4 regions of the Pseudomonas lundensis genome follow, and region 3 is predicted to be linked to each of the others. Evidence: predicted binding sites of a transcription regulator. Region 3 holds the regulator's gene; each other region holds the start of a gene.
The links. The regulator FliA, encoded in region 3, starts transcription of late flagellar genes. The targets are predictions, from matches to a motif close to CTAAAGTTTNNNNNNNNNNNGCCGNTAA.
Positions count from the first base shown of each region.

Region 1 (4,018 bases), 820 kb from region 3:
AGAGGTAAATTTGGCCAACCGACGCAGGTTCTGCACCGCAGCGGCCAGCGTGAATTCATCGGTCGCGCCACTCATGCCACGTAGTCGCAAGCGATCCATTTTCAGGATGCGCTTGAGGTGGGCAAACAACATTTCGACCTTCTTACGTTCGTGGCGAGAGCGCACGTACTCCGGTGTCGCTGCGATGCGTCGAGCCACATCACGAGCGGCTTCATGGACGCTGCGGACGATCTTACGAATCGAAGTATTCGGGCAGCACTTGGCTTTCATCGGACATGTCGCGCAGTCGGTCTGCCGGGATCGGAAGATGATAGTGTTGGCTTTGGTGACGTGCGAACGCTCGTTTTTGAAGGCTCGCCATTCGCTGCGTAATACGTTGCCGGCTGGGCAGCGGTATTCCTCGGCCTCTTCATTCCAGTGGAAATCGTTACTCGAAAAGCTGTCGTTCTTGCGCTCGGTTTTGTCCCACACCGGCACATGCGGCTCGATGTCTTTTTCCTCCACCATCCAGGCCAACATCGGCGCTGTACCGTAAGCGGTGTCGCCAATGAGGCGTTCCGGCTTGATGTCGAACTGCGCTTCGACCCGGTCGATCATCGTCTTGGTGCTCTCGACTTCTGCGGTTCGATGAGCCGGTGTGGGTTCCACATCCATGATCACGCCGTGCTCGGTATCTATCAGATAATTCGTGGAGTACGCGTAGAACGCTGGGCCGCCTGGAGCTGCGGTCCAGCGGGCCTGAGGATCCGTCAGCGACAGGCGCTTCGGTAGCGTTTCGGCCAAAGCCTCTTCATCGAGGGCTTCAAGGTACTCTCGCACGGCGCGGGTGCTCAGGGCCGGATCGCTCCAGTTGACCTGTTCATCACCCGGTATGCCGCGCTGCCGACTCGCATCCGCTTTGATGATGCTGGCGTCCACGGCAAAGCCTTCGCCTTTAACCAAACCGGCGTCCATGCAGCGACGCAGCACTTCATTGAACAACCAGCGAAACAGATCGCTGTCCCGAAAACGGCCGTGTCTATTTTTGGAAAAGGTCGAGTGATTGGGGACTTCATCTTCAAGGCTTAACCGGCAGAACCAGCGATACGCCAGGTTCAAATGGGCCTCTTCGCACAGCCGACGCTCTGAGCGAATGCCGTAGCAATAGCCCACGATCAGCATGCGGATCATCAACTCTGGGTCAATCGAAGGACGCCCAATTGGGCTGTAAAAATCGGCGAGGTAATGGCGTAAAACGCTCAGATCGAGACACCGATCAATGCTACGCAGAAGGTGATTGGCGGGGTGTGGTCTTCAAGGTTGAACGAGTAAAACAGCCGTTCCTGCCCACTCGATAACTGTCCCATCATGCTGCGTGCTTCCCTGCTGGCCGCTGCGCGAATTTTGCCGCAGGCCAGACAGGGGAGCTACTTTTTCAACAGAATCGGCCGATAGCTGCCTGTCACGAAGGGCGGCTCCCGGCCACTAGCGGTCGCCGCTTGTAAGCGTCCGCTTACCGGCCAAAAGCTGTCATTCATCTGATCTCCAAACCAACGGAAATAATAGGAAGGACGATAACCGAGAATTTCCAAGGCACCAACGGTCTGACTCCCCTCAAGAAGCGCTCTGGCACGCCGATGACGTAAGTGTTAGTTTGCGCGGCTCCGGCCACAAACCTGAACCGCAGACAGGGATGTTTGGACGTCTTTCACGCCTAACCAGGCGTACTTCATTCCTGTCATGAGTATCATCCGATGCTGCAATAATCCCTGAGAACTCAAATCCTCGCGCTGCTGAGCGGCAGTCTGTTGGCGATGTTGCTGATTGCTTTAGCATGCTTTAATTTCCTGTCCAACGGCGTGCAAAACTACGCCAACTTAATCGAAGGTCCGCTGCACACTTCGCAATTGATCGACGAGGCCAACCTGCAATTCAAGGTGCAGGTTCAGGAATGGAAAAACGTATTACTACGGGGCAAGCAGCCGGCAGACCTGGATAAATATTGGAAGCAATTCGAAGACCGTCAGCGCGACGTACAAGGGATCCTTGGCGAACTGGCTAACCAGAAAGGACTGGAGGGCCAACTCAAGACCCGCATCGAGCGCCTGCGTGACGAACACCGTCAGTTGGGCAGCGCTTACCAGAAAGGTCGCGATGCCTATATCGCCGCGGGTGCAGACCCCACTGCAGGCGACGCCGCCGTCAAAGGAGTTGACCGTACCACCAGCGATCAGATGAGCGAACTTGTTGGCGAACTGCGCAAGCAGGGCACCGAGCAATCTACACTGATCAGCGCCGCTGCCAATCGCACGGTGATGCTGGGGATTATCGTGATGCTCGCCTCGGGTCTGTTGATCGGCCTGTTGAGCCTTTGGCTGATTAACCGCAACTTGATTGACCCCATCCGCAAGCTGATCGACTACGTGGCGCAACTGAGCCAAGGGAAAGTTGCCGAACGCGTTGCCAGCAGCCGTGAAGACGAGTTGGGCAAACTAGCCATGGCCGCCAACACTTTGCGCGACTTTCTCGCCGAAACCTTCAACCGCTTGCAGCGCAGCGCCAAGGATCTGGACAGCGCAAGTGGCGAGTTAAGCGCCATCGCAGGTCTCATGGCCAGCGGCACTAACGAGCAGTTCAACCGTACCGATCAGGTGGCTACGGCGATGAACGAAATGTCCGCCACCGCCCAGGAAGTGGCTCGTCACGCAGCCGATGCTGCACGCGCCGCCGATGATGCCGACCAATCCACGCAGCAGGGCGAAAAAGTCATGCAGGGCACCATTCACACCATCACCCAAATGCGTGGTGAGATCGCCAACACAGCCACGGTCATCCGTCGCCTGGAAACCGACAGTGGCCGCATAGGCAAGGTGTTGGAAGTGATTCGCGGCATCGCCGAGCAGACTAATTTGCTGGCGCTTAACGCGGCGATCGAAGCGGCCCGTGCCGGTGAAGCCGGACGCGGTTTTGCGGTCGTGGCCGACGAAGTGCGAAACCTTGCCCAGCGTACGGCCGAGTCGATCATCGAAATCAACCAGATCATCCAAACGGTGCAAACCGGCGCGGTGGACGCGGCTCAGGCCATTGAAAGTGGCCAGTCGCGCAGCGAAGAAAGTGTCGCGCAAGTGAATGAGGCCGGAGCGATGCTGCAGCGCATCACCCATTCTGTGGAAGCCATTCGAGACATGAACCGCCAAATTGCCACCGCTGCCGAAGAGCAAACCTCGGTGGCGGAAGATATCTCGCGCAACCTCACCGAAATCACCACGATTGCCAGTACAAACCTAGACAACATGCAGCGCACCGAAGCGGCAAGCCGGAACCTTCACGGGTTATCAGGGCAGTTGAATGAAGTGACGGCACGTCTGAGTGCTTAGCCGGACCGTTAGTGGTTAGATCGGCTTCAGGCTGAGCTGCCCTTGGCCAAGCTGGCCAACCATACTGCCAAACGGCTCCAGGCCCACACCGGCGGCGTGGTCAACTTGTGCGGTGATTTCGAAAGGGACTGGGTGCTGCGCAACACGGCTGTGTCTGAAGTGTGGGGTGTCGGTAGGCGCATGACCGCACACCTTGAAGGCATGGGCATCACCACTGCGATGCACTTGGCCAAGGCTGACCCATGGACCCTGCGCAAAAAATTCAGCGTGGTGATTGAGAAAACCGCGCGAGAGCTTTCAGGAACGCCGTGCCTGGAGCTGGATGAACCGGATCCGCCGAAACAGGAAATCTGCTGCAGCCGAATGTTTGGCAAGCGACTGACTGAACTGGCACCGATCAAGGAAGCTGTGGCCACCTACATGATGCGCGCCTCCGAAAAGCTCAGGGCGCAGAAGTCCTATTGCAAAAAAGTCCGTGTCAGCATCCGCACGGGCATGTTCAATCCTGATGAGGCCAAATACGCAAAAGGTGTTGTGGTGACTTTGCCATATCCGACTGGCGATGTGCAGTTGCTGACCAAGGCAGCAGTAGAGGCTCTGGACCATGTTTTTCGGGAGGGATTCAAATACAGCAAGGCAGAAGTTTTGCTGCTGGACCTGCG
Region 1 covers NZ_CP062158.2:2,303,339-2,307,356, forward strand. Annotated here, with positions in the region: partial or broken gene IF654_RS10925 (transposase) at 1-1,349, opposite strand, end outside; gene IF654_RS10930 (methyl-accepting chemotaxis protein) at 1,794-3,356, shown strand; partial or broken gene IF654_RS10935 (DinB/UmuC family translesion DNA polymerase) at 3,399-4,018, shown strand, end outside.
Region 1: IF654_RS10930 (methyl-accepting chemotaxis protein) is a predicted target of FliA. The motif match lies at 1,593-1,620, and genes of this name have one in related genera.

Region 2 (4,018 bases), 1.7 Mb from region 3:
CTTCCACGCTTTCCTCACTGGAAACCTGACTGGCATTCATCGTGGTCACCGCTTCTCGCGAGCCCACTTGCAGCGAAGTAATCATTTTGTGGATTTCTTCTGCCGACTCCTGAGTGCGGTGTGCCAGATTGCGCACTTCATCGGCCACCACAGCAAATCCGCGACCCGCTTCACCTGCACGTGCCGCCTCGATCGCCGCGTTGAGGGCGAGCAAGTTGGTTTGCTGGGAGATACCTTTGATTACGTCCAGGATATGGCCGATGTTGTCGGTGCTGGCGTTCAGGGTTTCAATCTGGGCGCAGGACATGCTGATCTTTTGCGACAACTCGGTCATGGCCTGAATGGTTTGCTCAACCACTTGGCGGCCATCATCGGCCTGTTCGCTTGCACCGCTGGCATGTTGCGAAGCATCAGCCGCGTTACGGGCGATTTCCTGTGTGGCGGCACCCAGTTCGTTGATTGCGGCAGCTACGCTGTTGGTGCGTGCGCTCTGCTCGTCAGAACCGATGATCGAAGCATTCGACGATGCCATCACCCGCTGGGACAAATCATGAACCTGACGTGTCGCGGAGGACACTTCCGAAATCGACGCGTGAATACGTTCTACGAACTGGTTGAAAGAGCTGGCCAGCAAGCCAAATTCATCTTTGCTTTCGATTACCAGACGACGAGTCAAGTCACCTTCGCCCTGAGCGATGTCCTGCATGGCTCGGCCCATGGTGGTCAGAGGGCGCATCAGGAACTGGATCAGCAGGCTGAGCAGAACGGCAATGACAGCCACGGCGATGAACATTGCGATGAATGCGGAGGTACGGAATTTGGAAAGCGGAGCGTACGCTTTTTCCTTGTCTAGCGACTGACCGATATACCAGTCTGCAGGTAAGCCGGTTACCGGCGTGAAGGAAATAATCCGCTCGTGACCATTCAGGTTAACTTCCTGAATGCCTTTTTCAATGCGCAACGCGCTGGATGGGTAGATGTCTTTCAGGTTTTTCATCACCTGATCTTTTTCCGGACTGACGATGACCTGGCCGTCGCCGCTCACCAGAAACGCGTAGCCCAAGCCACCTGAATCCACCGAATTGATAATTTTGACCAAGCTGTCGAGGCTCAGGTCGCCCCCTACCACGCCGAGTAATTCGCCGTTGCTTTTGACAGGCATCGCGATGGTTACGATCAAGCCGCCTACGGCAGCCATGTAGGGCGGCGTCAGCATTGTCTTACCGGCACTTACGCCTTGTTTGTACCAAGGACGTTCACGTGGGTCGTAACCGTCTGGCATTTTGGCGTCAGGACGCTGTGTGAACACGCCGTTGGCTTGGCCCACATAGGTGAACTGAAAATTCGAGGTTAATGCAGGCTGATCCACCAAGCCGGGCAAATCCGCTTGCTTGCCTTGGTGCGCGACGTTTTGTGCGAGGCTTTCGAGTACCAGGATACGACCACTCAGCCAATTCTGAACGCTGCTGGCAGTCAGGTTGCCAGCTTGTTGCACTGACGACTCGATGTTTTGCTTGATGGTATTTCGCTGCAGGTAGTCGTTGTACAGAGTGAACAACGCAAACGCCAGAACCACGACGCCTGAAGCGGCCAGAAGGATTTTATGGCTGAACTTGAGATTCATTTCATGGGACTTCTTATGCCGAGAGTGGGGATGCGTACGGGTGCAACATTCCGTGTAACAGCGCAGGCAGCCTTTCTATCCGGCAGCTCTACTAAGCACGCATTGCTCAACAGGCTGTCGGCACCATTCCCGGAAAACTTAGCCATTTGTGATGGCATTTTGTTTAATCCGACGAAAGTCAATTGCAGGGCGTTTAGGCCGGGGGTTTGAGGAAGATCAGAGGGAGGGGAAAGAAGCAGGTTTAGCGGCGGTTGTGGCGTAGAAAAAACAAAACCCCTGTCTGCGTGAGCAGACAGGGGTTTCGGAATTCAATCTTGACGATGACCTACTCTCACATGGGGAAACCCCACACTACCATCGGCGATGCATCGTTTCACTGCTGAGTTCGGGATGGGATCAGGTGGTTCCAATGCTCTATGGTCGTCAAGAAATTCTGTGACAGATCCGTTACTGAGTAACGTGCCTGTGAAAACTTGGTACTTCTATAAAAACAAAATCCCCGTCTGCGTGAGCAGACAGGGATTTTGGAATTTAATCTTGACGATGACCTACTCTCACATGGGGAAACCCCACACTACCATCGGCGATGCATCGTTTCACTGCTGAGTTCGGGATGGGATCAGGTGGTTCCAATGCTCTATGGTCGTCAAGAAATTCGGTAGCCGGTGCGTTTACCTTACGGTCAACGTTCCAGCGAATGGGTATGTAATAGAGTTGGTGTTTTGTGAGGTGCAAACTTTCGGTTTGTATCGTCTTCACACACCGCAATCTGGCCTTTCGACGCAAATTGCTTGGGTGTTATATGGTCAAGCCTCACGGGCAATTAGTATTGGTTAGCTCAACGCCTCACAGCGCTTACACACCCAACCTATCAACGTCGTAGTCTTCGACGGCCCTTTAGGGAACTCAAGGTTCCAGTGAGATCTCATCTTGAGGCAAGTTTCCCGCTTAGATGCTTTCAGCGGTTATCTTTCCCGAACATAGCTACCCGGCAATGCCACTGGCGTGACAACCGGAACACCAGAGGTTCGTCCACTCCGGTCCTCTCGTACTAGGAGCAGCCCCTCTCAAATCTCAAACGTCCACGGCAGATAGGGACCGAACTGTCTCACGACGTTCTAAACCCAGCTCGCGTACCACTTTAAATGGCGAACAGCCATACCCTTGGGACCGGCTTCAGCCCCAGGATGTGATGAGCCGACATCGAGGTGCCAAACACCGCCGTCGATATGAACTCTTGGGCGGTATCAGCCTGTTATCCCCGGAGTACCTTTTATCCGTTGAGCGATGGCCCTTCCATACAGAACCACCGGATCACTAAGACCTACTTTCGTACCTGCTCGACGTGTCTGTCTCGCAGTCAAGCGCGCTTTTGCCTTTATACTCTACGACCGATTTCCGACCGGTCTGAGCGCACCTTCGTACTCCTCCGTTACTCTTTAGGAGGAGACCGCCCCAGTCAAACTACCCACCATACACTGTCCTCGATCCGGATAACGGACCTGAGTTAGAACCTCAAAGTTGCCAGGGTGGTATTTCAAGGATGGCTCCACGCGAACTGGCGTCCACGCTTCAAAGCCTCCCACCTATCCTACACAAGCAAATTCAAAGTCCAGTGCAAAGCTATAGTAAAGGTTCACGGGGTCTTTCCGTCTAGCCGCGGATACACTGCATCTTCACAGCGATTTCAATTTCACTGAGTCTCGGGTGGAGACAGCGCCGCCATCGTTACGCCATTCGTGCAGGTCGGAACTTACCCGACAAGGAATTTCGCTACCTTAGGACCGTTATAGTTACGGCCGCCGTTTACCGGGGCTTCGATCAAGAGCTTCGCGTTAGCTAACCCCATCAATTAACCTTCCGGCACCGGGCAGGCGTCACACCCTATACGTCCACTTTCGTGTTTGCAGAGTGCTGTGTTTTTAATAAACAGTCGCAGCGGCCTGGTATCTTCGACCGGCATGGGCTTACGCAGTAAATGCTTGACCCTCACCGGCGCACCTTCTCCCGAAGTTACGGTGCCATTTTGCCTAGTTCCTTCACCCGAGTTCTCTCAAGCGCCTTGGTATTCTCTACCCAACCACCTGTGTCGGTTTGGGGTACGGTTCCTGGTTACCTGAAGCTTAGAAGCTTTTCTTGGAAGCATGGCATCAACCACTTCGTGTTCTAAAAGAACACTCGTCATCAGCTCTCGGCCTTAGAATCCCGGATTTACCTAAGATTCCAGCCTACCACCTTAAACTTGGACAACCAACGCCAAGCTGGCCTAGCCTTCTCCGTCCCTCCATCGCAATAACCAGAAGTACAGGAATATTAACCTGTTTTCCATCGACTACGCTTTTCAGCCTCGCCTTAGGGACCGACTAACCCTGCGTCGATTAACGTTGCGCAGGA
Region 2 covers NZ_CP062158.2:4,789,140-4,793,157, forward strand. Annotated here, with positions in the region: gene IF654_RS22325 (methyl-accepting chemotaxis protein) at 1-1,624, opposite strand, end outside; rRNA gene rrf (5S ribosomal RNA) at 1,937-2,052, opposite strand; rRNA gene rrf (5S ribosomal RNA) at 2,160-2,275, opposite strand; rRNA gene IF654_RS22340 (23S ribosomal RNA) at 2,427-4,018, opposite strand, start outside.
Region 2: IF654_RS22325 (methyl-accepting chemotaxis protein) is a predicted target of FliA. The motif match lies at 1,739-1,766, and genes of this name have one in related genera.

Region 3 (4,018 bases):
CTGGTGGACACGGCGGGCCTGCAAGCCAGTGACCCGGCGTTGCGCCTGCAGCTCGAAAGCCTGGCGGGGCGCGGCATCAAGTCCAAAAACTATTTGGTATTGGCCACCACCAGCCAGAAACAAGTGCTGGCGGCGGCGTACCACAGTTATAAACGTTGCGGGCTGGCCGGTTGCATCCTGACCAAACTGGATGAGACGGCGAGCCTTGGTGAAGTGTTGAGTCTGGCCATCAGCCACGAGCTGCCAGTGGCCTATCTCACGGACGGTCCGCGTATCCCGGACGATCTCCATCTGCCGCGTCGTCACCAGTTGGTGAGCCGTGCGGTGAGTGTGCAAATGCAGGAAGAACCCAGCGAAGAGGCCATGGCCGACATGTTCGCTGATATCTACCACAGCCCTTCCAAACGGGTCGGCTGAGGCAGTGATGATTACGTTGGAATGTACCTACATTGATGGTCTGCACATCCTGTTCCCGTTGAGGAACCCGCAGCCAGCCTCTGTAGCCGCGTCTAAGTAAGACAAGGTAAAGAAAGATCATGGGCAGCATGCATCCCGTACAGGTGATCGCAGTGACCGGCGGCAAGGGTGGCGTCGGTAAAACTAACGTTTCAGTCAACTTGTCGCTGGCTCTTGCCGAGCTGGGCAGACGAGTGATGTTACTGGACGCTGACCTGGGGTTGGCGAACGTCGACGTACTGCTGGGGCTGACCCCCAAATACACCCTGGCCGATGTGGTCGAGGGCCGTTGCGAGCTGCGCGATGTGCTGCTGCCTGGCCCCGGCGGGATTCGCATCGTGCCCGCGGCGTCGGGCACCCAAAGCATGGTTCACCTGAGCCCGGCCCAGCATGCGGGGCTGATTCAGGCCTTCAGCGAGATCGGTGACAACCTGGACGTGCTGGTGATCGACACCGCCGCCGGGATTGGCGAATCGGTGGTCAGCTTTGTGCGCGCCGCGCAGGAAGTGCTGCTGGTGGTGTGCGACGAACCGACCTCGATCACCGATGCGTATGCGTTGATCAAGTTGCTGAACCGCGATTACGGCATGAACCGCTTCCGGGTGTTGGCCAACATGGCCCAGAGCCCGCAGGAAGGGCGCAACCTGTTCGCCAAGCTGACCAAAGTCACCGACCGCTTTCTGGACGTCGCCCTGCAATACGTAGGCGCCGTGCCGTACGACGAATGTGTGCGCAAGGCAGTGCAAAAGCAGCGCGCTGTGTACGAAGCGTTCCCGCGCTCCAAATGCTCGCTGGCGTTCAAGGCCATTGCACAGAAAGTTGACACCTGGCCATTGCCTGCCAATCCCCGTGGGCACCTGGAGTTCTTTGTTGAGCGTCTGGTGCAGCAAACCAATGTAGGTACGTCTCCATGACAGCAAGCGGCTATCGCATGTACAGCAAGTCATCGCGCGACAGCCAGTACGAGCTGATCGAACGCTACGCCCCTTTGGTCAAACGCATTGCGTACCACCTGCTGGCGCGTCTGCCGGCCAGTGTGCAGGTTGAAGACTTGATTCAGGCCGGGATGATCGGCCTGCTCGAAGTGTCGACCAAATACGACGCCAGCAAAGGTGCAAGTTTCGAAACCTACGCGGGTATTCGTATCCGTGGCGCGATGCTTGATGAAGTGCGAAAGGGCGACTGGGCTCCACGCTCGGTCCACCGCAATACGCGCATGGTCAGCGACGCAATTCGGGCAATTGAAGCAAAAACCGGCTGTGACGCTAAAGATCACGAAGTTGCGGCCGAACTCAATTTAAGCCTTGATGATTATTACGCCATTTTGAATGACACCCTGGGCAGCCGCCTGTTCAGCTTCGACGACCTGTTGCAGGACGGCGAGCATGAAGGGCTGCACGAGGACGGCGCCAGTGCTCACCTTGAGCCGTCGCGTGACCTGGAAGACGAACGTTTCCAGGGCGCGTTGGCCGAGGCCATCGCCAACTTGCCGGAACGCGAGCGGCTGGTGCTGGCGCTGTACTACGACGAAGAACTCAACCTCAAGGAAATCGGTGAGGTGCTGGGCGTGAGCGAGTCGCGTGTCAGCCAGTTGCACAGCCAGTGTGCCGCGCGTTTGCGCGGGCGCCTGGCGGAATGGCGAGCGCGCTGAGACGCCGCCGTCCACACGATTTACCCCCTGTAGCCGCTGCCGCAGGCTGCGATAAGGCCGCAAGACCTTCTGTCACAGACGGTCGCTGCATCCGCGTCGCAGTCGGCGGTGGCGGCTACAGGGTTAAGGTTTACTGAATTGATTGAATGGCGCGCCCAGGTGCTGGACGCGTTTTAAGACTGCTTGGAGGTCGAATTGGACAAGAATATGAAAATCCTCATCGTTGATGATTTTTCGACGATGCGGCGGATCATTAAAAACCTGCTGCGTGACCTGGGGTTCACCAACACCGTTGAGGCCGATGATGGCACCACGGCGATACCGATCCTCAATCAAGGTCATATCGACTTTCTGGTGACTGACTGGAACATGCCGGGCATGACCGGCATCGATCTGCTGCGCCACGTGCGCGCGGATGAAAAACTCAAGCACATGCCCGTGCTGATGGTGACGGCCGAAGCCAAGCGCGAGCAAATCATCGAAGCGGCGCAAGCCGGTGTTAACGGCTATGTCGTCAAGCCGTTCACTGCGCTGGCACTCAAAGAGAAGATCGAAAAAATCTTCGAACGCATCGGTTGATCGACTCGCCACGGGGGCGTTATGGAGCATAAAGAGGCTAGCCAGGGCGATTTTGAATCGACCTTGAAAAAACATGCTCGCGAGTTGGTCGACAGCCTTGAAAAAGGCCAGTTTGGCGACGCCGTGCAGCTGATTCACGAATTGAACCAGACCCGCGACCGGGGCCTGTACCGCGAAGTCGGCAAGCTGACGCGCGAGCTGCACAGTGCAATCGTCAACTTCCACATTGACCCGCACATGCCGCAAGCCGAAGAAGTGTCGCAGATCACGGATGCCACGGAACGGTTGTCGTATGTTGTGCGCTTAACGGAAGCGGCGGCCAACCGCACCATGGACCTGGTGGAGAACAGCACGCCCGTGGTCAATGGCCTGGGCGCTGAAGCCAAAACCTTGAGCGCAGAGTGGGGACGCTTCATGCGTCGCGAGCTCAGTGCCGAGGAGTTTCGGGATCTGGCGCGTCGGGTTGACGGTTTTCTGACGCGTAGCGAAGAAGAAAGCCACGTGGTCGCCGCCAACCTGAATGACATTTTGCTGGCTCAGGATTACCAGGACCTCACCGGTCAGGTGATCAAGCGGGTCACGCAGCTGGTGACTGAAGTTGAAAGCAATCTGCTCAAACTGGTGTTGATGGCCAGTCAGGTTGACCGTTTCGCAGGGATCGAGCATGACCGCGAAGCACTGCGGGCAGAAAATAATCCGCAAAAAAACCTGGCGCAGGGTGAAGGTCCGCAGATTCATGCCGATAAGCGTGATGACGTCGTGTCCGGTCAGGACGATGTAGACGATTTGCTTTCAAGTCTTGGATTCTAAGGAGCACGTACATGAGCTTCGGCGCCGATGAAGAAATCCTTCAGGATTTCCTGGTTGAAGCCGGCGAAATTCTAGAGCAGTTGTCCGAACAACTGGTCGAGCTGGAAAGCCGACCGGATGATGCCGACCTGCTCAATGCAATTTTTCGCGGTTTTCACACTGTAAAAGGGGGCGCCGGCTTCCTCCAGCTCAACGAGCTGGTGGAGTGCTGTCACATCGCCGAGAACGTGTTCGACATCTTGCGCAAGGGTGAGCGACACGTCGATTCGGAGCTGATGGACGTGATCCTGGAAGCGCTGGACGCGGTCAACGGCATGTTCAGTGAAGTGCGCGAGCGCGCACCGATCACCGCCGCGACGCCGGAGTTGCTGGCTGCGCTGGCGCGCCTGGCCGAGCCCGCAGCGGCACCCGCCGCCCCGGAGCCCGTGGCCGTGGCGCCTGCGTCAGAACCGGTGGCCGCAGACAGCGGTGACATCACCGATAACGAATTCGAGCTGTTGCTGGACTCGCTCAATGCAGTCA
Region 3 covers NZ_CP062158.2:3,118,930-3,122,947, reverse strand. Annotated here, with positions in the region: gene flhF (flagellar biosynthesis protein FlhF) at 1-417, shown strand, start outside; gene fleN (flagellar synthesis regulator FleN) at 537-1,370, shown strand; gene fliA (RNA polymerase sigma factor FliA) at 1,367-2,107, shown strand; gene IF654_RS14625 (chemotaxis response regulator CheY) at 2,315-2,686, shown strand; gene IF654_RS14620 (protein phosphatase CheZ) at 2,708-3,496, shown strand; gene IF654_RS14615 (chemotaxis protein CheA) at 3,508-4,018, shown strand, end outside.

Region 4 (4,018 bases), 1.3 Mb from region 3:
ATGCCTTCACCCTCTGAGCGAGGGTGAAGGCATGCGGCATCAAGGCTTCGGTGTTGCTGGCGCCTTGTCATCAAACAGGTTCAGTTTTTCCCGTTCTTCATGCATGGCGGGTGGCACTTGGTCAGCCGGCAGGGTGATCGGGTCAATCGGAGTGGTCGGCGCCTGCGGCGTGGCCATCTCGGTGCCCTGTTCACCTTCAATCGCCTGCTGCGCTTTCTTCGTCAACACCACGATGTCGATGCGGCGGTTGATCGGGTTCAGCGGGTTGACCTTGTCGAACAGCACCGACGAGGCGTAACCCACAATCCGCGCGACCTGATCATGTGGATAACTGCCCGCGATCAATGCCCGGCGCGCTGCGTTTGCGCGGTTGGCCGACAATTCCCAGTTACCGAACTCCGCATCGCTGGCATACGGCGTGGCATCGGTGTGCCCGCTGATGCTGACTTTGTTCGGCACGGCTTTGATGGTGTCCGCCATGGCCAGCAATATGTCTTCGAAGTAAGGCTTGAGGCGCGCACTGCCGACGTCGAACATCGGACGGTTTTCCGCGTCCATGATCTGGATGCGCAGGCCGTCAGGCGTGATTTCGAACAACAGCTGGTCTTTGAATTTGCGCAATTGCGGGTTTTCTTCGACCTTGTTCTGCAACTCCTGAAGCAGCAGTTCGAGTCGTTCTTTCTCGACTTGCTCGGCCATGCCTTCGACCTGATCGGTGTCGACCGTGATCTTGTCGGGCTGAGGCTGCATTTTTTCTTCAGGATTGAGGGTGGTGTCCGGCGCCAGGGTCGGCGTGCCTCCCAAATCGATGATGTACGGCGTGCCGGTTTCGGTGAACCCGATCGGGTCTTTGAAGTAACCGGCAATGGCGATTTTCTGTTCCGGGGTGGCTGTGGACATCAGCCACAGCACCAGGAAGAACGCCATCATCGCCGTAGCAAAGTCAGCGAACGCAATTTTCCAGGCGCCACCGTGGTGGCCCGCCGCGAAGCGCTTGACGCGCTTGATGATGATTGGCTGATTGTTTTCCATGGATCAGCGACCGCGGACTACTTGTTCCAGCTCGGCAAAGCTCGGACGGTGCTTGGGATACAGCACTTTACGACCGAACTCGACCGCCAGCGACGGCGGCATGCCCGAGGCCGAAGCGACCAGCGACGCCTTGATGGATTCGTACACGTTGAGTTCTTCTTTCGCATCGTGGGAGAGCGAGGTCGCCAGCGGGCCGAAGAAACCGTAGGCCGCCAAAATACCGAAGAACGTACCGACCAGCGCCGCACCCACGTGCACGCCGATCATCGCCTGATCGCCGTCGCCCAGCGAAGCCATGGTCACCACGATACCCAGTACCGCAGCCACAATACCGAAGCCCGGCATGCCATCAGCAATCCCGGTCACGGCGTGGTACGGGTGCTCAAGCTCTTCTTTAAGGCTGAACAGTTCCATGTCAAACAAGCCTTCGAGTTCGTGGGGCGCCATGTTGCCCGACGACATGATGCGCAAGTAATCGCAAACAAACGCGGTCATGCGGTCATCTTTGAGCACGGAAGGGTATTTGGCGAAGATCGGGCTGGCCGCGGCGTCTTCAATGTCGCCTTCGATGGCCATCATGCCTTCGCGACGGCTTTTGTTGAGGATCTCGTAAACCAGCCCCAGCACTTCCAGGTAGAACGTGTGGGTGAAGCGCGAACCGAACATGCCGAGCGATTTTTTGATCACGTGCATGGTCATGTAGCCGGGGTTCGCCTGCAGGAACGCACCAAACGCCGCCCCGCCGATAATCAAGACCTCGAACGGCTGAATCAGCGCCCCGATCTTGCCGTGGGAAAGCACGTATCCGCCGAGCACGCTCGCGAACACGACAATGATGCCGATAATTTTAGCCATAGGAATTCAGGTACTTCTGCGTCGGGTTCAAGGTCATATTCGAGAGTTAAAAAACTCTTCTTCTACTTATCGGCAAAACTGCGCCAGACTATAGGCCATAAAGGCGAAAAGCCAGTTGGGCCCGCTCCGGGCGTGTAAACAATGGATGATGACCACTCTCCCATCATGGCTAATGAAACCGGCAACGCGACTCCAATCCCCAATACCCTCGATGCGTGGGTCAAGCAGCTCGACGCTGTTCGCCTGCCCATCCCGCAAGACAGCCACGAGCGCGTCTGCAAGGCAATCAACGACAATCGCCGCTCGTTACGCGACATTGCCGAGCTGATGCAAGACAGTCCTGCATTGGCACTGAGCTTGATCCGCGACGCCAATCACCACACGCACGGCAGTTTGAGCGAGCCGGCCGAGAGCCTGGAGGTAGCGATCAACCGCCTGGGGCTGGCCCGCACACAAGAACTGCTTGAACGCCTGCCCGCGTTGCCGTGGGAAGAAATCCCGCAGGCTTTTCGCCAGATTCAACTGATTAGCCAGCACGCTGCGCAACAAGCCAGCGGCCTGTTTGGCAATCGCCTGGCGCGCCTGTGGCAAGAAATCTATTGGGGCAGCCTGCTGTTTCTGTCGCCGCTGTGGGCCATGGCACTCACTCACCCCGAACAGCTCGAAGAGTGGGAACTGCGGGTGATTCATAAAGGTGAATGCGCAAGCAAAGTTGAACTCACACTGTTCGGCGTGCGCCTGTTTGAAATATGCCGCGCGCTGGCGCAATTATGGCGACTGCCCGAATGGGTGCTGCAAGGTTACGCCGTCATCACCGACGAACAGCGCACCCTGGTCAGGGTGTTGCATATCGCCCGCGACAATCATCATCGTTTGCGTCAACAGCAACGTCTGGACGCTGACCCGGCCCTGCGCCGCTGGTTAAATCAGCCGTCAAACACTGTGTTGCTGGCCAATGGCCTGGCCCTGTCGGCCCAGCAGGCCTGGGACACGCCTCACAACTTGCGCTGGCAATACCTGACCAGCCTGTACATGCAAATGCCACTGGAAGAACTGCAACAACTGGTTCACCAGAACGCGGCCAGCAGCGCGCGCTATCACTCGATGCCCGACCTCTGGCACCCGGCTCAATCCCTGTTGTGGCCGTGGGGCGTGCGTCGCATGCACCGGGGTTTATTGCCTGCCCCGCCGCCGTCAGCCGAATCGCTGGTGGTGTGGCGCAAGCAATGCGGGCAACTGCTGGCCGAACCGAGTTCGTTCACCAATTCGATGCACCTGACCACCTGCGCCCGCGATGCGTTGGTGGCCTGCGGCATGCGCCGGGTGCTGCTGTTGATGGCCGATAAAACGTCGACCAGCCTGAGCGTGCATCAGATTGCCGGATTGCCCAAGGCAGCCTTCGACTTGAGCCTGCAAATTAACCAGAGCGCTGTCCTGCAACGCTTGATGACGCAACCGGCGCAATTTCGCCTGACACCCGAAAACAATGCGCAGATCACAGCGGTCCTGCCAAAAAGTTTGCGCGGCCTGTTTCCCGGCGAGCACCTGCTGTTGCGCTCGATCAGCAACAACGGCCGCGTGGTGATGCTGGTGCTGGCCGATCAGGGCGGCGGGCCGTTTTCTGAGACCACCGTGCAGGCTTTCGGCAAAACCGTGCAATGCATCGAAAAAGCGCTCAACAGCTTTACCACGCGCGGACGTTGACGCTTGCGCTACAATTCGCCCCCTTTTCGCCCTGGAGACCTCACATGCCTGACTTCTCTGGCTTGCCGTTGGTGATTGAGCCCCAAGACCTGCATGATCGGCTCGACGCAGCGAACCTGATTATTGTCGACCTGACCAGCGAGGCACGCTACGCCCAAGGCCACGTGCCAGGCGCGCGCTTCGTTGATCCCAAGCGCACCCAACTCGGCCTGCCGCCTGCTCCGGGTTTATTACCCACTCAAGCCGCGCTCGAAAAACTGTTCAGCGAAGTGGGGCACAACCCTGACGCGGTCTACGTGGTGTATGACGATGAAGGCGGCGGTTGGGCGGGCCGCTTTATCTGGCTGCTGGATGTGATCGGGCACAAGGCGTATCACTATGTAGACGGCGGTATTCACGCATGGATCGCCGATGGCCTGCGCGAATC
Region 4 covers NZ_CP062158.2:4,405,302-4,409,319, forward strand. Annotated here, with positions in the region: gene motB (flagellar motor protein MotB) at 40-1,032, opposite strand; gene motA (flagellar motor stator protein MotA) at 1,036-1,887, opposite strand; gene IF654_RS20655 (HDOD domain-containing protein) at 2,053-3,591, shown strand; gene IF654_RS20660 (rhodanese-like domain-containing protein) at 3,636-4,018, shown strand, end outside.
Region 4: motA (flagellar motor stator protein MotA) is a predicted target of FliA. The motif match lies at 1,954-1,981, and genes of this name have one in related genera.